2 regions of the Arthrobacter nitrophenolicus genome follow, and region 2 is predicted to be linked to the other one. Evidence: riboswitches for the same ligand, from Rfam matches in the RefSeq annotation. Region 2 holds a riboswitch; the other holds the start of a gene.

Region 1 (3,410 bases), 360 kb from region 2:
CCACGAAATGGCCTCCATCTCGGCCGTAGCGTTCAGCTTCATCGTGCACGAGCCCAACGGAATCATGGTCCGGTCAAGCGCCAGGTCCCGGTCCGACAGCTTCCGGATATACCGCAGCAGCTGCGTCTCGGAGCGGTGCGTATTGAACACCGGATGCTGCAGGAAGGAGGAGGTGCGTTCGACGGCGGAGTCGAGTGCAAAGGCTCCGGTGGAGCCCACTGCCTCGCCGCCGAAAACCGACGCGACGGCGGCGACGGTCGCCGTCGTCGTGGTTTCGTCCACGGAAATACCCACGGTATCGGCGTCGATGAAACGCAGATTGATGCCCTTGGCCTCCGCGGCAGCGACAACCTCCGCTCCCCTGCCGGGGACGCGGACCGTGACGGTGTCGAAGAAGGAACCGTGCAGGACCTCCGCGCCGGAAGCCTTCAGGGAAGCTGCCAGCGTGCGGGCGTGGCGGTGCGCGGTCTGCGCGATCGCTTTCAGTCCCTCGGGACCGTGGTAAACGGCGTACATCGAAGCGACGATGGCCAGCAGCGCCTGGGCGGTGCAGATGTTGGACGTGGCCTTCTCGCGGCGGATGTGCTGTTCGCGGGTCTGCAGGGCCAGACGGTAGGCGGGGACACCGGCGTCGTCCTTGGAGACCCCCACCAGGCGGCCGGGCATCGAACGCTCCAGGCCCTTCTGGACTGCCATGTACGCGGCGTGCGGGCCGCCATAGAACAGCGGGACGCCGAAGCGCTGGGCGGAGCCGACGGCGATATCCGCACCCTGCTCGCCGGGAGGGGTGATCAGGGTCAGCGCCAGCAGGTCGGCGGCAACCGTGACAAGTGCGCCGCGCTCCTTGGCCTGCGCGATCACTGCCGAGTGGTCGAACACCCGGCCCGAGGCACCAGGCTGCTGCAGGACCACACCGTTGATGGCACCGTCCGGCAGGCCTGCAGACAGGTCGGCGATTTCCACCTCGAAGCCCAGGGCTTCCGCGCGGCCCTTCACAATGGCGATGGTCTGGGGCAGGCAGTCGGCATCCAGGACAGTCTTGCCGTCCCGGGCATCCTTGTTCTTATTGGCCCGGCGCATCATGAGGACGGCCTCGGCCACGGCGGTGGCTTCATCCAGCAGGGACGCGTTGGCGATGGGCAGTCCAACAAGGTCCTGGACCATGGTCTGGAAATTCAGGAGCGCCTCAAGCCGGCCCTGCGAAATCTCGGGCTGGTACGGGGTGTAGGCGGTGTACCAGGCCGGGGATTCCAGGATGTTGCGGCGGATCACCGGCGGCGTCACGGTGTCGTAGTAGCCCTGCCCGATCATCTGGACGGCAGTCCTGTTCTTGGCCGCAAGCTTGCGCAGCTCGGCGAGCGCCTCCACCTCGCTCAGTGCCGGGGACAGTTTCAGCGGCGTATCCTGCCGGATGTCCTTGGGCACGGCCCGGTCAACGAGGGCATCCACGGTGTCGTAACCGACGGCCTTGAGCATGGCGCTGACATCGGCCTGGCGGCGGGCACCAATGTGCCGGTCAACGAAAGTGGCGGTGGCAGGGGCCGGGGAAACGGTCACGGGGAACTCCATGAGTCAGGCGGCGCAGGGTACGCCGCAGCGATTCGGGTTCCTCCCCGCTCTGTATTGGACCTGAGAGTTTCCGCGTTGCCAGCTTGCGCATGGCCCCGCTTGCACCGTCGGTGAACACAACAGCCCCGGGTTTCCCGCACTGCGGGTCACCCAGGCGGACTGCCTGCTGCTTTCCAGAGGCGCCTCGCCGCGGCGGTACATGGGCCTGTGAGATTCCTGGGGAGGGTTTGCTCCTACGGCGCCTGCTGTACTATCCGGCAGAACTCTCCCGCCGCAGATCAAGGGCTATTCATTTGGGTTGCTGTGCGGGGGCCGGTGACAGCTCCCACAGCCCCCAATTGTCCTACGCCACCGCGGCTGGGGCAAATGGCCGGCTACCGCCGCAGGCGTTCCAAGGCTGCCAGCAATTCGTCCACATCCGCGGCCGCACCGCCCGGCGGTACCGGCCCCACAGACAGCATGGCGTTGAAGTAGAGCCCATCCCCCATGTACAGCACTGCTTTGGCCAGGGCCGGGCCGACGTCGGCCGCGATCTCGTCGAGCCAGCGCTGCTGGATCGCTGCAAACCGGCGGCGCGTTTCCTCGTGCGCCACCTCCGCCAGGCGGGTTGCCGCGACGATCGCGCGGTCCAGCGGGGTGTCGGCCCAGACGGATGTGCGGATGAAGTAGGCCGCAGCCCCCTCCCCGGCGGCTGCCATCGCATCGGCGTCGGCTCCCGCCAGCCCGTCCAGCCGGTCCAGCAGCACCTGGATCAGGGCTTCCTTGTTCGGGAAGTGGTACAGCAGTCCGCCTTTGGACACTCCGGCCTTCGCCGCGACGGCGTCCAGGGTTGCCGCGCGCTCCCCCACCTCAATCAGGAGGGCTTCAAAGGCGTCAAGGACCGCTTCACGGGCTACGGGCTTTCGGGGCATGCGTCTAATCATGCCCGTTGGAGCGGTGGCCCCTCCAACCGGACCGGATTCGTAACTATACCGTCTGGACGGTATAGTTATCGCATGACAACTTCCGCAGCAACCACCAGGACCCCAACGGCACCCGCCGGCGGCCCGGCCGTCCGGGCGCCCTGGCGCGACTGGCTGGCCCTGGGCTTACTGATGTTCCCGGTCCTCTTGGTTGCCGTGGACAACACGGCACTCACCTTTGCCCTGCCCGCCATCGCCCGCGCCCTGGAACCCACCGGCGTCCAGCTCCTCTGGATCGTGGACGCTTACCCGCTGGTGCTCGCCGGCCTGCTGGTGTCCATGGGCAGCCTCGGTGACCGCATCGGCCGGCGGAAGCTGCTGATTATCGGCAGCATCGGCTTTGCCGCCCTGTCCGCGGCCACGGCTTTCGCCCCAAGCCCCGCCTGGCTGATCGCCGGCCGGGCATCCCTGGGATTCTTTGGCGCGATGCTGATGCCATCCACGCTCTCCCTGATCCGCAACATCTTTCCGCAGCCCAGCCGCCGCAGGCTGGCGGTAGCCATTTGGGCCGCCGGTTTCTCCGGCGGCGCGGCCCTGGGACCGATCTTCGGCGGCTGGCTGGTGGAGCAGTTCTGGTGGGGCGCAGTGTTCCTGGTGGCCGTGCCGCTCATGCTGCCCCTCCTGGCCTTCGGCCCTTCCTTCATTCCGGAGTCAAAGGATCCCGCCCCGGGCCGCGTGGACGTGCCCAGTATCCTGCTGTCCCTGCTGGTGATGGTTCCCCTGGTCTACGGCATCAAGGAACTGGCCACGGAAGGCGCCGGCCCGGCGGCCATCGCGGGCATCGCCTTCGGCCTGGCCATGGGCGCAGTCTTCGTGCGCCGGCAGCTGCGGCTGGCCAATCCACTCCTGGATATGCCCCTGTTCCGGAACAGGGTGTTC
Region 2 (3,410 bases):
GCGCTGGTCACCAGCTGGAACATCGCAGCGTCGTCCCCCATCTTCCAGGAGCCGAATGATTCGCCGAGGTCAGCGTTGAGATCCAAAGGTGTTGCCTTCCAGCGTCTGCTTGTCAGGAGCTGCGGCTGCCGTCAGCTCCCCGGGGATGGTGTCCGGCATCGGGCCGAACGCTTCCTTGGCGTTCGACACCACGGCGCGGCCCATCATGAGGTTACCCGCTCCGCCGACCACCGCCCCGATCCCGAAGGGCAGGGCCCGGCCGAACAGCGCCGTGCCCTGGCGTTTAAGCAGGTTCTTGAGGAAGGCCTTCTGGATCCGGTTCCGGATGCTGCTGAAGCCCGGCATCGGCAACGATTTGGACAGCACGCTGCCCCAGGCCCTGGTGGGGTTCATTTCACGGCCTGCCACCTGGCCGCTCAGTGTGCTGAGGAGTGCGGTCCCCTCCTCACCCAGCATGATGGCCATAACCATGGTGCTGGCCTTCTCCGGGTTGGTCAGCCGGATGCCGTGGAGTTCGGCCAGCGAGGTGGCATACAGGGCTGTGGCTTCCAGGAATCCGACAGTGGCTGCAGCGGAAAGCCCCAGCGACGCCACCGTCCCCACACCGGGCACCGCGGCGGTGGCACCCACCACCGCCCCGCCGCCGGTGACGGCGCGCAGGTAGTCGCGCTCCAGGATGTCGGCCAGCTGGGCGGCGGTGGCACGCGGATGCCTCTTCTGCAGCCGCCGGACATAGGCCACCACGAACGGACGCTGGATTTCCACCGCCTTCAGCAGCATGTTGTGGACACCGGGCTTGGGATTGCCCTCGGCGTCGAACACCGCGTTGTGGGCGGTTTCCTGTGCGATTCGTACTGCGGGATTGCTGCGCCTGGCCATGGTCACCTCATTCAAATCGACCTGCAGCGGGAAGGCTGCCGTGCTCCTCCATCCTAAGTGGATCAACACTAAGCATGCTTAACTTCTGCGCCGTGGCCCGCCGCCCGAACCGCCTTTGCAACGGTGCTGCCGCGCCCCGATTTGCCAGCGGCCAGCAACAGCGTGTACCTTGTGAGCCGAATCACCCACATTTGAATACTGCCTTTCGAGCTGTGACGGGAGAGCCCTCCCGGACCACCACCGGACAGGCGCCGTAGGAGCAAATCCTCCCCAGGAATCTCTCAGGCCCATGTACCGTCACGGCGAGGCGACTCTGGAAAGCAGTCCGGTTTCCTGCCGGACTCACCGACGGTGCAAGAGTGCCCTGCCAAGAGCAGGTGTCCTCGGAATCTCTCAGGTCCAATACAGAGCGGGGAGGAACCCATCCATGCCGTGCCATTCGTGGCCGGCCAGACCTGGAGTTCCTCATGACGATTCAATCCAACCCATCGGCCTTTGCCGACCGCCATATCGGCGCGCGCCGCCAGGCCGACGTCGACACCATGCTCAAGGCCATCGGCTACGACAGCGTGGACGGGCTCGTGGACGTTGCCGTTCCGGGAGCCATCCGCCAGGAGCACGCGCTCCGGCTTGGCGGGGCCCTCAGCGAGGTGGAGGTCCTTGCCGAACTGCGCAGGCTCGCCGCCAGGAACAAGACTGCTGTCCAGATGATCGGGCAGGGCTACTACGACACCGTGACACCCCCGGTGATCCGCCGCAACATCCTGGAATCCCCGGCCTGGTACACCGCCTACACCCCGTACCAGCCCGAGATTTCGCAGGGCCGGCTTGAGGCCCTCCTGAACTTCCAGACCATGGTCCAGGACTTGACCGCCCTTCCGGTCGCAAACGCGTCGCTGCTGGACGAGGCCACCGCGGTTGCCGAGGCCGTCCTGCTGATGCGCAGGGCCAACAAAAACAAGGACGCCAAGGACGGCAAGACGGTGCTGGACGCCGACTGCCTGCCACAGACCATCGCCATCGTGCAGGGCCGGGCCGAGGCCCTGGGCTTCGACGTGGAGGTCGCCGATCTTTCCAAGGGCCTTCCCGACGGCGCCATCAACGGCATCGTCCTCCAGCAGCCCGGCGTGTCCGGCCGGGTCTGGGACCAGTCCGCGGCCATCTCGGCGGCCAAGGAGCGCGGCGCACTTGTCACGGTTGCCGCCGACCTGCTGGCCCTGACCCTGATCACCCCTCCCGGTGAGCAGGGTGCGGATATCGCCGTCGGCTCCACCCAGCGTTTCGGCGTCCCGCTGTTCTTTGGCGGCCCGCACGCCGCGTACATGGCGATCCGGACCGGCATGGAACGCACGCTTCCCGGCCGCATCGTCGGTGTCTCCAAGGACGACGCCGGCGCCCCCGCCCACCGTCTGGCCCTGCAGACCCGCGAACAGCACATCCGCCGCGAGAAGGCCACGTCCAACATCTGCACCGCCCAGGCGCTGCTGGCCATCGTGTCGTCCTTCTACGCCGTCTACCACGGCCCGGACGGGCTGAAGGCCATCGCCGAGCGGGTCAACCACAACGCCCGGATCCTCGCCACAGCGCTGGCGGCCGTGGGCCGGGAACTCGTCACCGATTCGTTCTTTGACACCCTCACCGTCCGCGTGCCGGGCAAGGCCCGCAAGGTCCTGACCGCCGCAGAGGCCCGGGGCATCAACCTCCGCTTCATCGACGAGGACACCGTGGGTGTCTCCATCGATGAGACGACGACGGCGGCAACGCTGTCCGCCGTTGCCGTCGCCTTCGGCGCCGGTCCCGTCGGGGACGCGCAGGGCTTCGAGCTGCCCGCAGCCGTGCTCCGCACTTCGGACTTCCTGCAGCATCCGGTGTTCAACACGCACCGGTCGGAGACCCAGCTGCTGCGGTATATCCGGAAGCTGTCCGACCGGGACCTGGCGTTGGACCGCACCATGATCCCGCTGGGTTCCTGCACGATGAAGCTGAACGCTACGGCCGAGATGGAAGCCATTTCGTGGCCGGAGTTCGCCTCGATCCATCCGTTCGCCCCGGATTCGCAGACCGAGGGCTGGCGTGAGCTGATCACGGGCCTGGAGGCTGATTTGGCCGAGATCACCGGGTATGACCAGGTGTCCATCCAGCCCAACGCGGGGTCGCAGGGCGAGCTCGCGGGCCTGCTGGCGATCCGCGGCTACCACCGCTCCCGTGGTGAGGGTCAGCGCAACGTGTGCCTGATCCCTGCCTCCGCGCACGGCACCAACGCCGCGTCGGCGGTGCTGGCCGGGATGAAGGTCGTCGTGGTGGCCACGGCGGCCGACGGCACGATCGACCATGCTGACCTGTACGCGAAGATCGAGGCGCATAAGGATGCCCTGTCGGCGATCATGATCACCTACCCGTCCACGCACGGGGTGTACGACGGGGATGTCCGTGAGGTCTGCGATGCCGTGCACGCCGCGGGCGGGCAGGTGTACATCGACGGCGCGAACCTGAACGCCCTGGTGGGCCTGGCGCAGCCGGGCAAGTTCGGC

What was found. A riboswitch is a leader RNA that binds a small molecule or an ion and turns the genes downstream of it on or off. The one in region 2 is predicted to bind glycine.
Region 1: linked by a shared signal. The riboswitch ahead of gcvP (aminomethyl-transferring glycine dehydrogenase) and the one ahead of gcvP (aminomethyl-transferring glycine dehydrogenase) in region 2 are both predicted to bind glycine.

Annotation. Positions count from the first base shown of each region.
Region 1 is NZ_CP174504.1:2,539,299-2,542,708, reverse strand. Features, by position in the region: gene gcvP (aminomethyl-transferring glycine dehydrogenase) at 1-1,569, opposite strand, end outside; glycine riboswitch at 1,753-1,850, opposite strand; gene ACJJV6_RS11915 (TetR/AcrR family transcriptional regulator) at 1,944-2,480, opposite strand; gene ACJJV6_RS11910 (MFS transporter) at 2,565-3,410, shown strand, end outside.
Region 2 is NZ_CP174504.1:2,175,287-2,178,696, reverse strand. Features, by position in the region: gene ACJJV6_RS10190 (LamB/YcsF family protein) at 1-86, opposite strand, end outside; gene ACJJV6_RS10185 (hypothetical protein) at 70-879, opposite strand; glycine riboswitch at 1,086-1,186, shown strand; gene gcvP (aminomethyl-transferring glycine dehydrogenase) at 1,347-3,410, shown strand, end outside.